One region of the Enterobacter nematophilus genome, then DNA from elsewhere that is predicted to be linked to it. Evidence: predicted binding sites of a transcription regulator. Region 1 holds the regulator's gene; each other region holds the start of a gene.
What was found. The regulator sigma-54, encoded in region 1, starts transcription at its own class of promoters, with help from an activator protein. The targets are predictions, from matches to a motif close to GTTGGCACANNTTTCGCTNT.
Positions count from the first base shown of each region.

Region 2: hypA (hydrogenase maturation nickel metallochaperone HypA) is a predicted target of sigma-54. The motif match lies at 1,484-1,503, and genes of this name have one in related genera.
Region 3: norV (anaerobic nitric oxide reductase flavorubredoxin) is a predicted target of sigma-54. The motif match lies at 2,062-2,081, and genes of this name have one in related genera.
Region 4: glnA (glutamate--ammonia ligase) is a predicted target of sigma-54. The motif match lies at 2,471-2,490, and genes of this name have one in related genera.

Region 1 is NZ_JAPKNE010000003.1:77,192-81,403, forward strand. It holds gene rapZ (RNase adapter RapZ) at 1-288, opposite strand, end outside; gene ptsN (PTS IIA-like nitrogen regulatory protein PtsN) at 334-825, opposite strand; gene hpf (ribosome hibernation promoting factor) at 908-1,195, opposite strand; gene rpoN (RNA polymerase factor sigma-54) at 1,218-2,651, opposite strand; gene lptB (LPS export ABC transporter ATP-binding protein) at 2,699-3,424, opposite strand; gene lptA (lipopolysaccharide ABC transporter substrate-binding protein LptA) at 3,431-3,985, opposite strand; gene lptC (LPS export ABC transporter periplasmic protein LptC) at 3,954-4,212, opposite strand, start outside.
Region 2 is NZ_JAPKNE010000003.1:562,923-567,134, reverse strand. It holds gene hycC (formate hydrogenlyase subunit 3) at 1-177, opposite strand, end outside; gene OSH03_RS12390 (4Fe-4S binding protein) at 174-782, opposite strand; gene hycA (formate hydrogenlyase regulator HycA) at 856-1,320, opposite strand; gene hypA (hydrogenase maturation nickel metallochaperone HypA) at 1,532-1,882, shown strand; gene hypB (hydrogenase nickel incorporation protein HypB) at 1,886-2,749, shown strand; gene OSH03_RS12370 (HypC/HybG/HupF family hydrogenase formation chaperone) at 2,740-3,012, shown strand; gene hypD (hydrogenase formation protein HypD) at 3,016-4,137, shown strand; gene hypE (hydrogenase expression/formation protein HypE) at 4,134-4,212, shown strand, end outside.
Region 3 is NZ_JAPKNE010000003.1:584,344-588,555, reverse strand. It holds gene gutQ (arabinose-5-phosphate isomerase GutQ) at 1-429, shown strand, start outside; gene norR (nitric oxide reductase transcriptional regulator NorR) at 426-1,940, opposite strand; gene norV (anaerobic nitric oxide reductase flavorubredoxin) at 2,128-3,570, shown strand; gene norW (NADH:flavorubredoxin reductase NorW) at 3,567-4,212, shown strand, end outside.
Region 4 is NZ_JAPKNE010000011.1:85,634-89,845, reverse strand. It holds gene glnL (nitrogen regulation protein NR(II)) at 1-805, opposite strand, end outside; gene glnA (glutamate--ammonia ligase) at 975-2,384, opposite strand; gene typA (ribosome-dependent GTPase TypA) at 2,763-4,212, shown strand, end outside.

The DNA.
Region 1 (4,212 bases):
GTAGCGGCGGATCAGGGTATTGCGGTCGGCATCAAGGAACAGCAGCTGAGGCGAGAACGCGTCAGGCAGGTTACTCATTGCCTGTTCGAAGATCTCCGGGGATTCCGGCATGTTACGCACGTCGATACTGACGGCAGCGGAGGTTTGTCTCTCCGCTAACGTGCGTGCCAGATCGGGCAATAACACGACCGGCAGGTTATCGACGCAGTAAAAACCCATGTCTTCCAGCGCGCGCAGGGCAACGGATTTACCCGACCCTGAACGACCGCTGACAATCATCAGCACCATGTTCCGTTTCTCCTCAGGACAACAGATGTGAAGGCCATCACCTGGTTATGCGTCATCCTGATTGCCTTCTGCTTCAGTGATAATTTGATAAAGCTCTTCATCACTTTGGGCTGAGCGCAGTCGACGGCAGATGGTTTTATCCGCCAGACGTTTAGCAACCAGCGAAAGCGTATGCAGATGGGTCTTGGTCTGGTCGGCAGGCACCAGCAGCGCGAAGAGGAGATCGACGGGCTGGTTATCAATGGCGTCAAAAGCGATTGGCGTTTCCAGCTGCACAAACACACCGACGGCACGCAGGGTGTCCTCTTCCAGCTTGCCGTGCGGGATCGCGATGCCGTTGCCGATACCGGTACTGCCCATCTTTTCACGGGTCAGAATTGCTTCGAACACCACCTGCGGCGGCAGGCCCAGCTGTTTTGCAGCCAATTCACTGATGATCTCCAGCGCACGTTTTTTGCTCTGGCAGTGAACGGCACTGCGGGTACATTCCTGGTTAAGGACATTGCTCAGTTGAAGAGCGGAATCGTTGTTCATCATAATTTCACCTAAGCGCTAACTGTACAAATGGCCTGTTGTGTTTCACAACAGGCCGTCCTGCACCCGTTAACTGCCCGGACAATTAGTGTTGTTTCAGTTTATCTTTATGTTTATTGAGCTGTCGCGCAAGCTTGTCAATCAAGCCGTCGATAGCCGCGTACATGTCCTGCCCTTCCGCACTGGCATGGAGCTCACCCCCGTTTACATGCAGGGTCGCATCCGAGATATGAGTCACTTTCTCCACTTTTAACACAACGTAGACCTGGTTGATCCTTTCGAAATACTGCTCGAGTTTCGCGAACTTAGCGTTCACGAAGTCACGTAAGGCCTCAGTAATCTCGACGTTGTGTCCTGTGATATTGAGCTGCATAGTGTCTTCCTTATCGGTTGTGTCAGACCAGCTGTTTACGCTGGTTAGACGGCGGAATGGATAAAGACTCTCGATACTTCGCAACAGTACGACGTGCCACCATAATACCCTGATCGGACAGCATGGAGGTCAACTTACTGTCACTTAGTGGCTTCGCGGGGTTCTCCGCGGCGATCAACTTCTTCACCAGGGCGCGAATCGCCGTTGAGGAGGCTTCGCCGCCACCCTCGGTGTTCACATGGCTGGAGAAGAAATACTTAAGCTCAAAAATACCGCGCGGACTGTGCAGATACTTCTGCGTGGTAACGCGGGAAATGGTGGATTCATGCATCTCGACGGCCTGGGCGATATCCGCCAGCACCATCGGTTTCATATACTCTTCGCCCTGCTCAAAGAATGCCTGCTGCTGTTCAACGATGCAGCGGCTCACGCGAAGCAGGGTATCATTCCGGCTCTCCAGGCTCTTTATCAACCATCGCGCTTCCTGAAGATTGCTGCGAATGTATTGATTGTCGGAGTCGTTGCGCGCGCTGGTACACATGGAGGCGTACTGCTGGTTGATTTGCAGGCGAGGGATGCTGTCAGAGTTCAGTTCAACGACCCAGCGGTCATTGTGTTTTCTGACCAGCACGTCCGGGATAACGTACTCGGGTTCGCTGGTCTGGATCGACTGACCGGGACGCGGATCGAGGGACTGGATGAGATTTACCGCCTCTTTCAGCACCTCTTCCTTCAGGCGCGTCACGCGCATCAGGGTGCGGAAATCGTGGTTAGCCAGAAGATCCAGATGATCGCTGATGATTAAGCGTGCCTCGTCGAGCCACGGTGTTTCTTTGCTGAACTGAGAAAGCTGGATCAGCAGGCAATCGCGCAGATCTTTCGCGGCCACCCCGACCGGATCGAAGCGCTGAATGCGTTTCAATACCGCTTCAATCTCCTCAATCTCAATCTCTTCATCGCCCATGCTTTCCAGAATGTCGTCCAGCGTGACGGTCAAATAGCCGGTGTCATCAACGGCGTCGACAATCGACGTGGCAATGGCGCGGTCGGTATCGGAGAAGGGGGTAAGCTCTACCTGCCACATCAGGTAATCCTGCAACGACTGGGTGGTTTCACCCTGGTAGACCGGTAGCTCGTCGTCCTGGTAGTCTGCACGCGTGCCGGAAGGGGTGCCGGCGGTATAGATTTCATCCCAGCTGGCATCCAGCGGAAGCTCGTCCGGCATCTCTTTTTGTTCGAGTGCATCCGCGGTGTCGAGCGCTTCTGTGTCCTGCAACTGCTGGGTATCTACCTCGTCATGAAGATCGGCTTGCTCCAGCAGGGGGTTGCTGTCCAGCGCCTGCTGGAGCTCCTGCTGGAGTTCTAAGGTGGACAGTTGCAACAGACGAATTGCCTGCTGTAACTGCGGCGTCATCGCCAGCTGTTGGCTGAGCCTTAATTGCAAACCTTGCTTCATGTTCAGAGCATTTTTCTCCGGTTCGGCGTTACGTTACCTCTACCCTATCAGAGTCTGAAGTCTTCCCCAAGATAGACGCGCTTAACATGATCGTCTTCGAGGATCTGCTGTGGCGTACCGTGAGCGATCAGATTGCCCTGGCTCACGATATACGCGCGTTCACATACCGCCAGCGTTTCACGAACGTTGTGGTCGGTGATCAGCACGCCAAGCCCGCTGTCACGCAGATGCTCGATAATGCGTTTAATGTCGATAACGGAGATCGGGTCAACGCCCGCAAACGGTTCATCCAGAAGGATAAACTTCGGATTGGCGGCCAGCGCGCGCGCAATCTCAACACGACGACGTTCACCCCCGGACAATGCCTGGCCCAGGCTGTCGCGCAGGTGCTCGATGTGAAACTCTTCCATCAGCTCGTTGGCGCGATCCTGACGCTGTTCGTTGGTCAGGTCGTCGCGAATTTGCAGGACCGCCATCAGGTTATCAAAGACGCTCAGACGACGGAAAATAGAGGCTTCCTGCGGCAGATAGCCGATGCCACGGCGCGCGCGCGCGTGCAGCGGCAGCAGGCTGATATCTTCATCGTCAATAATAATGTTGCCGGCATCGCGCGGCACAATGCCAACCACCATGTAGAAGGTGGTGGTTTTACCCGCACCGTTCGGGCCAAGCAGGCCCACAATTTCGCCGGAGTTGACGGTCAGACTGACATCTTCTACGACACGGCGGCCCTTATAGGCCTTCGCGAGATTTTTTGCAGTTAATGTTGCCATAGCGAATTAGTTACTCTTCTTCTGTGCCGGGGCCTGGCCCTTGCCTTTGTCCTGCAGCTGCGACGGAACCAGCACGGTGGTTACGCGTTTGCCTTTCTCGCTGGAGGCCTGCATTTTTTGCTCTTTCACCAGATAGGTAATCTGGTCACCGGTAATATTGCTGTCCAGCTGTTCCAGGTACGCTTTTCCGGTCAGGATGACCAGATCCTTCGCCAGCTCATAGTGCATATGCGAGGCGTGGCCCTTCACCGGCTTGCCGTTGTCCTGCATCTGGTAGAAGGTGGCCGGGTTGCCGTAACCATCAATGATCTCTTTGCCCTGCTCGCCGCCCGGACGGGTAACGACCACTTTATCGGCGTTGATTTTGATGGTGCCCTGCGTCACGACGACGTTACCCGTGAAGGTGACGACGTTACCCTGCATATCGAGAGACTGGGTGTCGGACTCGATATGGATCGGCTGGTCGGTATCGCCCGTTACAGCAAGCGCGGGGAGACTGGCCGCCAGCATCGCGCTGGCGATAATTACTTTAAGGCTGAGTTTGTTTGTTTTGAATTTCATAGGAGGTTCTAACCTTTTCAATCAGCTCGGCGTTCTTGCTGCGTAAGTTCCCGCGCATTCTTAAACCGCTGGAATTAAATGTTGTGCCATACAGTGTGACCAGATCCTGCGACGTCACGTCCTGGGTTACCAGGTTGATCTGGGCATTATCCGTCGTAATTTTTCGCAGTTGCGAGTCAGCGGTCAGGGCGTTGACTTCAACGTGGCCATACAGATAAAGCATACGG
Region 2 (4,212 bases), 490 kb from region 1:
GGATTGTCCGCCGAGCAGGACGACGCCGCCCGCGGCCAGCGTCATCAGGCTGCCGACCGCCCCGCCGATACCGGCTATCCAGCCGCTCAGGGTTTTATGGAAAGAGAACACCAGCGCCAGCGCGGCGGCTGCGGCAAAGTACGCCACGGCGCTGTTAATCATAAATATCGCGTTCATTTCGCCCCCTCGTTAAGCGCCTGCAGAAGCGAAAGATCCCCGACGTCGGTATTAATGGTCAGCTCGCGCTTGCGCCTGCTGGTGCGGGCGATATCGCGGATGTTAACCAGGATCAGCGCTTTGGTCGGGCAGGTCCGCACGCAGGCCGGGCCCTGTTCGTCAAAGCTGCACAGGTCGCACTTGACCGCAACAGCGCGGATGCCGGGCACCCAGTCCAGCAGCGTGCTCACCTTCGCCGGCGCGGGTGGTGCAGGCGGCGCTTTGGGGGTATTGGCGTTCGCCGGGATATGCAGCGGGCGGCTGCCGGAGAATTCAATCGCGCCGAACGGGCAGGCGATGCCGCACAGCTTGCAGCTAACGCACAGGCTTTCGTTCAGCTGGACCGCGCCATCGACGCGGGTGATGGCGTTAACCGGGCACACGCCCGCGCAAGGGGCATCTTCACAGTGGTGGCAGAGCTGCGGGGCAGACTCTTTTTCATTACGCATGACGCGCAGGCGCGGCATGGACTGCAGCCCGTGCAGGCGGTGCGTTTCCGAACACGCCGCCTCACAGGTTCGACAGCCTATACAGACCGTCGAGTCAGCAATTACAAAACGGTTCACCGGGCAATCCTCAGGTGATAGTCATTTTTGACGACGAAAAACTGTCTCATCGACACTTTTCGACACTCGGTTATCAGGCAGGGTTTGCGGAAATCTTTCCCGCGACCAGCTGTTTCAGGTCGACCGGCAGGTCGTGTTCAACCGCGGCGTAGAGACCGTTGTAAACCGGCGCGATTTTCTCCAGATAGTGCTCAAGCACCTGCTGGCGATCGCGGTTGCTGACGTAGCCGTCGACCATGCCGTCGGCCATCAGCTGCGCCTGCGCAATACGTTGTTTTTCACCCTCTTTATTCTCAACGTAGTACTCGATGGTGTGGCTGTTAAAGCTGTCTGCCAGGGTCACAAAGACCGTGAAATGACCGAACAGGACAAAGCGCATATCCCCCTGCGCCGCACAGCTCATCGCATGATGCAGACGGGCTTTTGACAGGGTGATCCCCTGAACCAGAGAGTTGCAGTAGAGGTGCCACTGATCCTGAAGCTGCTGGTGGCGCTGCGCGATGTAATCCGCTTTTTCGCTAATTTCCCAAATAGTCATAGAAGGTATCCGGTTAATGGAGATAGCGGCTGTTAAGCAGATTCCGTGCCAGTTTTTAATTCATTGATTTAAATAATTTTTATCGAAAAAACCACTGTCAACGCCGCCGTGTCGACGTGTCATTTCGACAGCGTTGACATCGTCACGCCGTAACGCAAATCAAGCTGGCACCGTTATTGCATTCACTGGCGCAAATCATTGAGGAGGCGTCATGCACGAAATCACCCTCTGCCAGCGGGCTCTGGAACTTATCGAACAGCAGGCAGTGCAAAACCACGCGAAGCGCGTCACCGGCGTCTGGCTGAAGGTCGGGGCGTTTTCCTGCGTCGAGACCAGCGCCCTGACCTTTTGTTTTGAGCTGGTGTGCCGCGGCACGCTGGCGGAAGGCTGCGCGCTGCATATCGACGAGCAGCAGGCGGAGTGCTGGTGCGAGCAGTGCCAGCAGTACGTCACCCTGCTCTCATCAAAGGTTCAGCGCTGCCCGCAGTGTCAGAGCACGGGTCTTCGCATCGTGGCGGATGACGGCATGCAGATCCAACGCCTCGAAATCGAGAAGGAGTAATGTATGTGTAGTACCTGCGGTTGCGCCGAAGGCAACCTCTATATAGAAGGGGACGAACACCGCCCCCACTCCGCGTTTCGCTCCGCGCCCTTTTCCCCTGCCCCGCGTCCTGCGGCGGCCCTGACCGGCATCACCTTTGCGCCGCAGCGTTCCGACGCGGGCGATCTGCATTACGGCCACGGCGAAGCGGGCACCCACGCGCCGGGCATGAGCCAGCGCCAGATGCTGGAGGTGGAGATCGACGTGCTGGACAAAAATAACCAGATCGCCGCCCGCAACCGCGCCCGCTTTGCCGCGCGTCAACAGCTGGTGCTGAACCTGGTCTCCAGCCCCGGCTCCGGCAAAACCACGCTGCTGACCGAAACGCTCAAGCGCCTGAACGAACGCGTCTCCTGCGCGGTTATCGAAGGCGACCAGCAAACCGTTAACGACGCGGCGCGCATCCGCGAAACCGGCACGCCCGCGATTCAGGTCAACACCGGCAAGGGCTGCCACCTGGACGCACAGATGATTGCCGACGCCGCCCCGCGCCTGCCGCTGGCGGATAACGGCATCCTGTTTATTGAAAACGTCGGCAACCTGGTGTGTCCGGCCAGCTTTGACCTCGGCGAACGGCACAAGGTGGCGGTGCTCTCCGTCACCGAAGGGGAGGACAAGCCGCTGAAGTACCCGCACATGTTCGCCGCCGCCTCCCTCATGCTGCTGAACAAGGTCGACCTGCTGCCGTACCTGAACTTCGACGTGGATAAGTGCCTTGCGTATGCCCGCGAGGTGAACCCGGACATTCGCATCCTGCTGGTTTCTGCCACGCGCGGCGACGGGATGGACGCCTGGCTGGACTGGCTGGAGAGCGAACGATGTGCATAGGCGTACCGGGACAAATCCATTCCCTCGACGGCAATCAAGCCAAAGTGGAGATTTGCGGCATCCTGCGCGACGTGGACCTGACGCTGGTGGGCAGCACCGATGAGACGGGCGCGTCGCGCCTCGGCCAGTGGGTGCTGGTCCACGTGGGGTTTGCGATGAGCGTGATTAACGAAGCGGAAGCCCGCGACACGCTGGACGCGCTGCAAAACATGTTTGACGTGGAGCCGGACGTGGGCGCGCTCCTGTACGGCGAGGAGCGCTAGCCTATGCGTTACGTTGATGAATACCGCGCGCCGGAACAGGTGATGCAGCTTATCGGGCATCTGAAAACGCGCGCTGCGCTTCTGGACTACACGAGCGAAAGGCCGCTGCGGATCATGGAGGTGTGCGGCGGGCACACGCACGCCATCTTCAAGTTTGGCCTCGACCAGCTGCTGCCGGAGAACATCGAGTTTATCCACGGCCCAGGCTGCCCGGTGTGCGTCCTGCCGATGGGGCGCATCGACAGCTGTATTGAAATTGCCGGCCAGCCCGGCGTCATTTTCTGCACCTTTGGCGACGCGATGCGCGTGCCGGGGAAAAACGGCTCGCTGCTGCAGGCAAAGGCGCGCGGCGCGGACGTGCGGATCGTTTACTCGCCGATGGATGCCCTGACGCTGGCGATGGACAACCCTGAGCGCAAGGTCGTCTTTTTCGGGCTGGGTTTTGAAACCACCATGCCCGCGACGGCCATCACGCTGCAGCAGGCGAAAGCGCGCGATGTCGGTAACTTTTTCTTTTTCTGCCAGCATATTACGCTCATTCCCACGCTGCGCAGCCTGCTTGAAGAGCCGGACAACGGCATCGACGCGTTCCTGGCACCAGGCCACGTCAGCATGGTGATAGGCACAGACGCCTACGGTTTCATCGCTGAGCAGTACAATCGTCCGTTAGTGGTGGCTGGTTTCGAACCGCTTGATCTACTGCAAGGCGTGGCCATGCTGGTTGAGCAGAAAATAGCGGCCCTGAGCGCGGTGGAAAACCAGTACCGCCGCGTGGTGCCCGATGCGGGAAATGAACGGGCTCAGCAGGCGATAGCCGACGTGTTTAGCGTTGAGGGCGACAGCGAGTGGCGCGGGCTGGGGCTGATTGCCGAATCCGGCGTGCGCCTGACGCCTGCCTATCGCGAATTTGATGCCGAAGCGCACTTCCGCCCGCAGCCGCAGCAGGTGTGCGACGATCCCCGGGCACGCTGCGGCGAGGTGCTTACCGGCAAATGCAAACCTCATCACTGCCCGCTATTTGGCAACACCTGTAACCCGCAAACCGCGTTTGGCGCGCTGATGGTCTCCTCTGAAGGGGCATGCGCCGCGTGGTATCAGTATCGCAACCAGGAGTGTGAAGCATGAACACGGTGGAAATGGCGCACGGAAGCGGTGGACAGGCGATGCAGCAGCTGATTAACCGGCTGTTCATGGAGGCCT
Region 3 (4,212 bases), 510 kb from region 1:
GAAGACTTTGCCCGTTCGCATCCGGCAGGTGCGCTCGGCGCGCGCCTGCTCAACAAGGTTCACCACCTGATGCGCACCGACGACGCTATTCCGCAGGTCAAACTCGACACCAGCGTGATGGACGCGATGCTGGAGCTGAGCCGCACCGGTCTGGGTCTGGTGGCGGTATGCGATGACGGCGGAAACGTCAGGGGCGTGTTCACCGACGGCGACCTGCGCCGCTGGCTGGTGGGCGGCGGCAGGCTGGAAACCAACGTGTCGGACGCCATGACCAAAGGCGGGCTGACGCTCAACGCCGACAGCCGCGCCATTGAGGCCAAAGAGGTGCTGATGAAGCGCAAAATCACCGCCGCACCGGTGGTGGACGAGCACGGCAGGCTGTGCGGCGCCATCAACCTGCAGGACTTCTACCAGGCCGGGATTATCTAACCCTTCAGCCCAAGACGCTTCGCCAGCCGGTGCAGGTTGGCGACGTCCATCTCAAGCGCCCGCGCGCACGCCGCCCAGCTGCGGTTGTTTTGCTCCAGCGCGCGGGTAATCATCTGACGCTGAAATTCTTCCGTCGCTTCGCGCAGGTTTTCGATTGCGCTCTCAGGCGCAGCAGGTTTCATGGTCGGAGCATTTTCCTCATGCAGCGCAAAATGGCGCGCATGAATCACCACTTCATCCCCCGAGCGCGTCGCTCTCGCCAGCACCACCGCGCGGTGAATCGCATGTTCCAGCTCGCGCACGTTGCCCGGCCAGCCGTAGCTCATAAGGTGCGTCCTCGCACCGGGGCTTAACACCACGCGGGAGAGCCCCATTTTGAGCCGGCACTGTTCGCAGAAATAACCCGCCAGCAGCACCACGTCATCCCCGCGCTCGCGCAGCGGCGGCACGGACAGCGGGAACACGCTCAGGCGATGAAACAGGTCGGCGCGGAACTGCCCGGCCAGCACCGCTTCGCGCAGATCCCGGTTGGTCGCAGCGAGGACCCGCACGTCCACCCGCAGGCTGCGGTCATCCCCCACGCGCTGGATGTCGCCGTACTGCAATACGCGCAGCAGCTTGGCCTGAAGTGAAAGGGAAAGCTCGCCAATCTCATCAAGAAACAGCGTACCGTTATCGGCCATTTCAAACTTGCCGCTGCGGTTGCTGATGGCCCCGGTAAACGCCCCTTTGACGTGACCGAACAGCTCGCTCTCCGCCACGCTTTCCGGCAGCGCGGCGCAGTTGAGGTACACCAGCGGGTTGACCGCGCGCGGCGACGCTTCGTGAATGGCTTTCGCCACCAGCTCCTTACCGGTACCGGTCTCTCCGAAGATCAGCACGTTAAGATCGGACGCGGCAACAATCTCAATCTCTTTTTTGAGCTGCGCCATGCCGGGTGAAAGGCCGATCATCTCCGTGTGCGCCACCTGCTCAAACGCCGCCGGGCTGCCGGGAAGGATATTCTGGCTCTCCAGCTGTTCAATCAGCAGCGCGTTATTCAGCGCCCCGGCGGCCAGGGCCGCAATCAGGCGCAGCTCCTCGTCGCTGAAGGTGTCGAACTGGTCCGGCGACATGCCGTCGAGGGTCAGCGCGCCAATCAGATTTTGCCCGGCAAACAGCGGCAGGCCGATGCAGGCGTGCACCTTCAGGCTCTCCTGGCCTGGAATAAGCCCGTCGTACGGGTCAGGCAAGTCGCTGTCCGCCGGGAAGCGCACCACGTCACCCGCGCGGGCGATGGTCTCCAGCCGCGGATGGCCTTCCAGCGTAAAGCGTCGCCCGAGCACGTCCTGCGCCAGCCCGTCGATAGCCAGCGGAATAAACTGCCGTCCCTCGTAGCGCAGCAGCGCGGACGCATCGCACTCAAGCACGTGGCGCAGCGTGGAGATCAGGCGCTGAAAGCGGTCCTGATGGCCGATGCCGGTTTGCAGTTCAATGGCGATCTTCGCCAGCACGTCTACGGAAAAGCTCATGTCTGCCTCACTGTCATTTTGACAATGCATAGTGTCATATTGACTCTTTTTTGGATAGTCATAATGACTACTCATTACTGGGCACAAAATCACAACCCATTGAATATTAATAAGTTAAAAAGTTGGCACGTAACTTGATATAAGCAAACCATCTTATTTGAAAACGCTGTATTAAGTTGAGGTTGCTATGTCTATTCTGGTTAAAAATAACATTCATTGGGTGGGTCAACGTGACTGGGAAGTGCGCGATTTCCACGGGACGGAATACAAAACGCTGCGCGGCAGCAGCTACAACAGCTATCTCATCCGCGAAGGTAAAAACGTGCTGATCGATACCGTCGATCATAAATTCAGCCGCGAGTTCGTGCAGAACCTGCGCAGTGAAATCGACCTGAATGACATCGACTACATCATCATCAACCATGCGGAAGAGGACCACGCCGGGGCGCTGACCGAGCTGATGTCCCACATTCCGAACACACCTATCTACTGCACCACCAACGCCATTGACTCCATCAACGGCCACCATCACCATCCGGAGTGGAACTTCCACACCGTGAAAACCGGCGACACGCTGGATATCGGCAACGGCAAGCAGCTGATCTTCGTTAAAACCCCGATGCTGCACTGGCCGGACAGCATGATGACCTACATGACCGGCGACGCGGTGCTGTTCAGCAACGATGCCTTCGGCCAGCACTACTGCGACGAGCGCCTGTTTAATGACGAAGTGGATCAGACCGAGCTGTTCGAGCAGTGCCAGCGCTACTACGCCAACATTCTGACCCCGTTCAGCCGCCTGGTGACGCCGAAAATTACCGAAATCCTCGGCTTCAACCTGCCGGTGGACATGATTGCCACCTCCCACGGCGTGGTATGGCGTGAAAACCCCACCCAGATCGTCGAGCTGTACCTGAAGTGGGCGGCGGACTATCAGGAAGACCGCATCACAATCTTCTACGACACCATGTCCAACAACACCCGCATGATGGCGGACGCGATTGCCCAGGGCATCAACGAAGTTGACCCGAACGTGGCGGTGAAAATCTTCAACGTGGCGCGCAGCGATAAGAACGAGGTATTGACCAACGTCTTCCGCTCTAAGGGCGTGCTGGTGGGAACCTCCACCATGAATAACGTGATGATGCCGAAGATTGCCGGCCTGGTGGAAGAGATGACCGGCCTGCGTTTTCGCAACAAGCGCGCCAGCGCCTTTGGTTCACACGGCTGGAGCGGCGGCGCGGTAGACCGTCTCTCCACCCGTTTACAGGATGCGGGCTTTGAGATGTCCATGAGCCTGAAGGCGAAATGGCGTCCGGATATCGACGCGCTGGAGATCTGCCGCCAGCACGGCCGCGACATCGCCCGTCAGTGGGCGCTCGCCCCGCTTCCTGACGTCACCGCAAAACCTGCGGAACAGCCGCAAACCTGTTCCGCGGCAGCCAGCGCCGATCTCGGCCCACGCATGCAGTGCAGCGTCTGCCAGTGGATCTACGATCCTGCGCTGGGCGAACCGCTGCAGGATGTCGCCCCGGGCACGCCGTGGAGCGAGGTGCCCGACAACTTCCTCTGCCCGGAATGTTCCCTCGGCAAAGACGTCTTTGACGAACTGGCGACGGAGGCTAAATGAACAACGGCATCGTTATCATCGGCTCGGGCTTTGCCGCCCGCCAGCTGGTGAAAAATATCCGCAAGCAGGACGCAAACGTGCCGCTGACGCTGATCGCCGCCGACAGCATGGACGAGTACAACAAGCCTGATTTAAGCCACGTCATTAGCCAGAATCAGCGCGCCGACGATCTCACCCGCCAGACGGCGGGGGAGTTCGCGGAGCAGTTCAACCTGCGTCTGTTTCCGTACACCTGGGTCACCGACATCGACGCCGACGCCCGCGTGGTGAAAGCGAAAGAGAAAGCCTGGCAGTACGACAGGCTGGTGCTGGCGACCGGAGCATCTGCGTTTGTGCCGCCGGTTGAGGGCCGCGAGCTGATGATTACCCTCAACAGCCAGCAGGAGTATCAGGCCAGCGAAACCCTGCTACGCGATGCGCAACGGGTGATGATCGTCGGCGGCGGGCTGATCGGCACCGAGCTGGCGATGGATTTCTGCCGCGCGGGAAAATCCGTGACCCTGGTTGACCACGCGGCGAGTATTCTGTCGGCGCTGATGCCCGCAGAAGTAAGCAGTCGCTTACAGCATCGTCTGACCGATATGGGCGTGCATCTGCTGTTGAAATCGCAGCTGCAAAGCCTGAGCAAAACCGAAGGCGGCA
Region 4 (4,212 bases), on a different contig from region 1:
GGAAGGCGGTGCGGGTGCGTAAAATAATCTCGCCGCCTTCCGGCCCCAGCGCCTGCAACGCATTGCGCACGATATTCAGCAGGACCTGCTCAATCTGGTCCGGGTCATGCGCCAGTTCCGGCAGGCTTGGGTCGTAATCACGCACCAGCGTGACGTTCTCCGGAAGCTCCATCGAGACGAGCTTCACCACCCGTTCAGCGACTTTATGAATGCTTTCTGAAACGTGCATACCCGGCTGCTGCGGCCCGAGAAGGCGATCGACCAGGTTACGCAGGCGGTCCGCCTGCTCAATGATGACGTTGGTGTACTCCGCCAGCGCGGGATCGGGCAGCGCCTTGGTCAGAAGCTGCGCCGCGCCGCGTAACCCACCCAGCGGGTTTTTGATTTCATGCGCCAGACCTCGCACCAGGTCACGGGCGGCAATTTGCTGCGCATGCTGAAGCTGCTCCTGGCTCAGGCGACGCTGATTATCCATCGGCGCCATTTCCAGCAGGATCAGTCCTTCCGGCAAACGCTGCGCGGTAAGGGAAAGAATATGTGAGCGTCCGTCGATCACCAGCGTGACTTCGTTATCGGTGAACCCCTGACCGGCCTGCAAACTCTCCTGCATCAGGCCAATATTCAGCGAAAAATAGCTCAACAACTCAGGAAGCGGGGTGCCAAACAGTTTGCGTGAACTCTGGGCGAGCAGCTGTTGCGCCGCCGGGTTGGCGTAATGGACGGCCAGCTCGTCGTCGACCAGCAGGATGCTGTTAATCAAAGAATTGAGGATCTGCCCAGCATCGGGCAGCGTGCCAGTTGCCATTCAGCAGTCTCCTGGAGTCGTTGCACTGTTTTAGTGCAGTATAGCGGTTTCGGCGTAAAAAGCGCGTGAGATCAGGTTGTTGGTGGAGAAAAAAGCCCATCCGGAGATGGGCTAAAAGTTTCCACGGCAACTACCCCCGGCGCTTTTCACGCCGGGTAAAACAACTAAATTAAACGCTGTAGTACAGTTCGAACTCAACCGGATGCGGAGTCATACGCACGCGGTCGTTCTCTTCAGTACGCAGGGCGATGTAAGCATCGATAGCGTCGTCAGTGAATACGCCACCCGCAGTCAGGAACTCGCGGTCTGCGTCCAGCGCCTGCAGGGCTTCTTCCAGAGAGCCAGCAACCTGTGGGATCTCTTTCGCTTCTTCTGGCGGCAGGTCGTACAGGTTTTTGTCCATCGCTTCGCCTGGGTGGATCTTGTTCTTGATACCGTCCAGACCGGCCATCAGCAGCGCTGCGAAGCACAGGTATGGGTTAGCCGCTGGGTCCGGGAAGCGCACTTCGATACGACGCGCTTTCGGAGACGCCACCACCGGGATACGGATAGAAGCAGAACGGTTACGCGCAGAGTAGGCCAGCATCACTGGCGCTTCGTAGCCCGGGACCAGACGCTTGTAGGAGTTGGTGGTTGGGTTCGCCAGGGCGTTGATCGCTTTAGCGTGTTTGATAACACCACCGATGTAATACAGCGCCTGCTCGGACAGACCGGCGTATTTGTCGCCAGAGAACAGGTTGGTACCGTTCTTGGACAGAGACATGTGGCAGTGCATACCGGAACCGTTGTCGCCAAACATTGGTTTTGGCATGAAGGTCGCGGTTTTACCGAAACGGTGCGCTACGTTGTGCACAACGTATTTGTAGATCTGAATTTCGTCTGCTTTTTTGGTCATGGTGTTGAAGCGGGTTGCCACTTCGTTCTGACCCGCAGTCGCCACTTCGTGGTGGTGCGCTTCAACAACCAGGCCCATCTCTTCCATCACCAGACACATGGTGGAACGGATGTCCTGTGCAGAGTCGACCGGAGGAACCGGGAAGTAACCGCCTTTCACGCCAGGACGGTGACCTTTGTTACCACCTTCGTATTTGGTGGAAGAGTTCCATGCGCCTTCGATGTCGTCGATAGCCACGTGGGAGCCAGAAATAGAGGCACCGAAGCGGATGTCGTCGAACAGGAAGAATTCTGGCTCTGGCCCGAACAGAACGGTGTCCGCGATGCCGGTAGAACGCAGATACTCTTCAGCGCGTTTTGCGATAGAACGTGGGTCGCGGTCGTAGCCCTGCAGCGTGCCTGGCTCGAGGATGTCGCAGCGGATGATCAGGGTTGGTTCTTCGAAGAACGGATCAATGACCGCAGTGGTTGCATCTGGCATCAGAACCATGTCGGATTCGTTAATGCCTTTCCAGCCACCAATGGAGGAGCCGTCAAACATTTTGCCTTCTTCAAAGAATTCGGCGTTCACCTGATGAGCAGGGATTGTGACGTGCTGTTCTTTACCTTTGGTATCGGTGAAGCGCAGATCAACAAACTTCACTTCATGTTCGTTCAGCATCGTCAAAACGTGTTCAGCGGACATACTTAACTCTCCAGATTGGTCATTGTCGTCGTGGTAACGAGGTCTTCAATTTCTGTTGGTACTGGCTGTTGCCATGTATTTTTTATAAAGCGAAATCTGTGCCAACTTTTAAAACACCCCAAAAAGGCGTTATCATGCGCACCATAGTGCAAAAGGGCTGCACCATGATGGATTTGTTGCACCAGTATAGTGCTTCAATGTGAACATTGAGCACCATATTGGTGCAATTTACGTTAAAGTGCCCTTTTACCGCTCCGTGAAAGCGATCACAAAGCATCTCTGCAATACTTGTTTGCGGGGGATGTTTGTGATCCTGTTTTGTAGTGCGATTAATCCGTGTACAATAACGCGCTATTTCTAAATGCCTGAGGCAAAGTTGTGATCGAAAATTTGCGTAACATCGCCATCATCGCGCACGTTGACCATGGTAAAACTACCCTGGTTGATAAGCTGCTGCAGCAATCCGGTACGTTTGATGCGCGTGCCGAAACCCAAGAACGCGTGATGGACTCCAACGATTTGGAGAAAGAGCGTGGGATTACCATCCTCGCGAAAAACACCGCGATTAAATGGAATGACTACCGTATCAACATCGTTGATACCCCAGGGCACGCCGACTTCGGTGGTGAAGTTGAACGTGTAATGTCCATGGTAGACTCCGTTCTGCTGGTCGTTGACGCAATGGATGGCCCAATGCCACAGACGCGCTTCGTGACCAAAAAAGCTTTTGCCCATGGTCTGAAGCCAATCGTTGTTATCAACAAAGTTGACCGCCCTGGCGCGCGTCCTGACTGGGTTGTTGACCAGGTATTCGACCTGTTCGTTAACCTCGACGCGACCGACGAGCAGCTGGACTTCCCTATCGTTTACGCTTCTGCGCTGAACGGTATCGCAGGTCTGGACCACGAAGACATGGCTGAAGACATGACCCCGCTGTATCAGGCGATTGTTGACCGTGTTCCTGCGCCAAACGTTGACCTGGAAGGCACCCTGCAGATGCAGATCTCCCAGCTCGACTACAACAACTACGTTGGCGTTATCGGGATTGGCCGTATCAAGCGCGGTAAAGTGAAGCCTAACCAGCAGGTCACTATCATCGATAGCGAAGGCAAAACCCGTAACGGTAAAGTCGGTAAGGTACTGACTCACCTGGGTCTTGAGCGTATCGAGAGCGACATCGCTGAAGCGGGCGACATCATCGCAATCACCGGTCTGGGTGAGCTGAACATCTCCGACACCATCTGCGATCCGCAGAACGTCGAAGCGCTGCCAGCCCTGTCCGTTGATGAACCAACCGTATCCATGTTCTTCAACGTCAACACCTCTCCGTTCTGTGGCAAAGAAGGTAAGTTCGTTACCTCGCGTCAGATCCTTGACCGCCTGAACAAAGAGCTGGTGCACAACGTTGCGCTGCGCGTTGAAGAAACCGAAGACGCTGATGCGTTCCGCGTATCCGGTCGTGGTGAGCTGCACCTGTCTGTTCTGATCGAAAACATGCGTCGTGAAGGTTTCGAGATGGCGGTTTCCCGTCCGAAAGTAATCTTCCGCGAAATCGACGGCCGTAAACAAGAGCCGTTCGAAAACGTAACGCTGGACGTAGAAGAGCAGCACCAGGGTTCTGTGATGCAGGCGCTGGGCGAGCGTAAAGGCGACCTGAAAAACATGAATCCAGACGGCAAAGGCCGCGTACGTCTCGACTACGTGATCCCAAGCCGTGGCCTGATCGGCTTCCGTTCAGAGTTCATGACCATGACTTCTGGTACGGGTCTGCTGTACTCCACCTTCAGCCACTACGACGACGTTCGTCCGGGCGAAGTGGGTCAGCGTA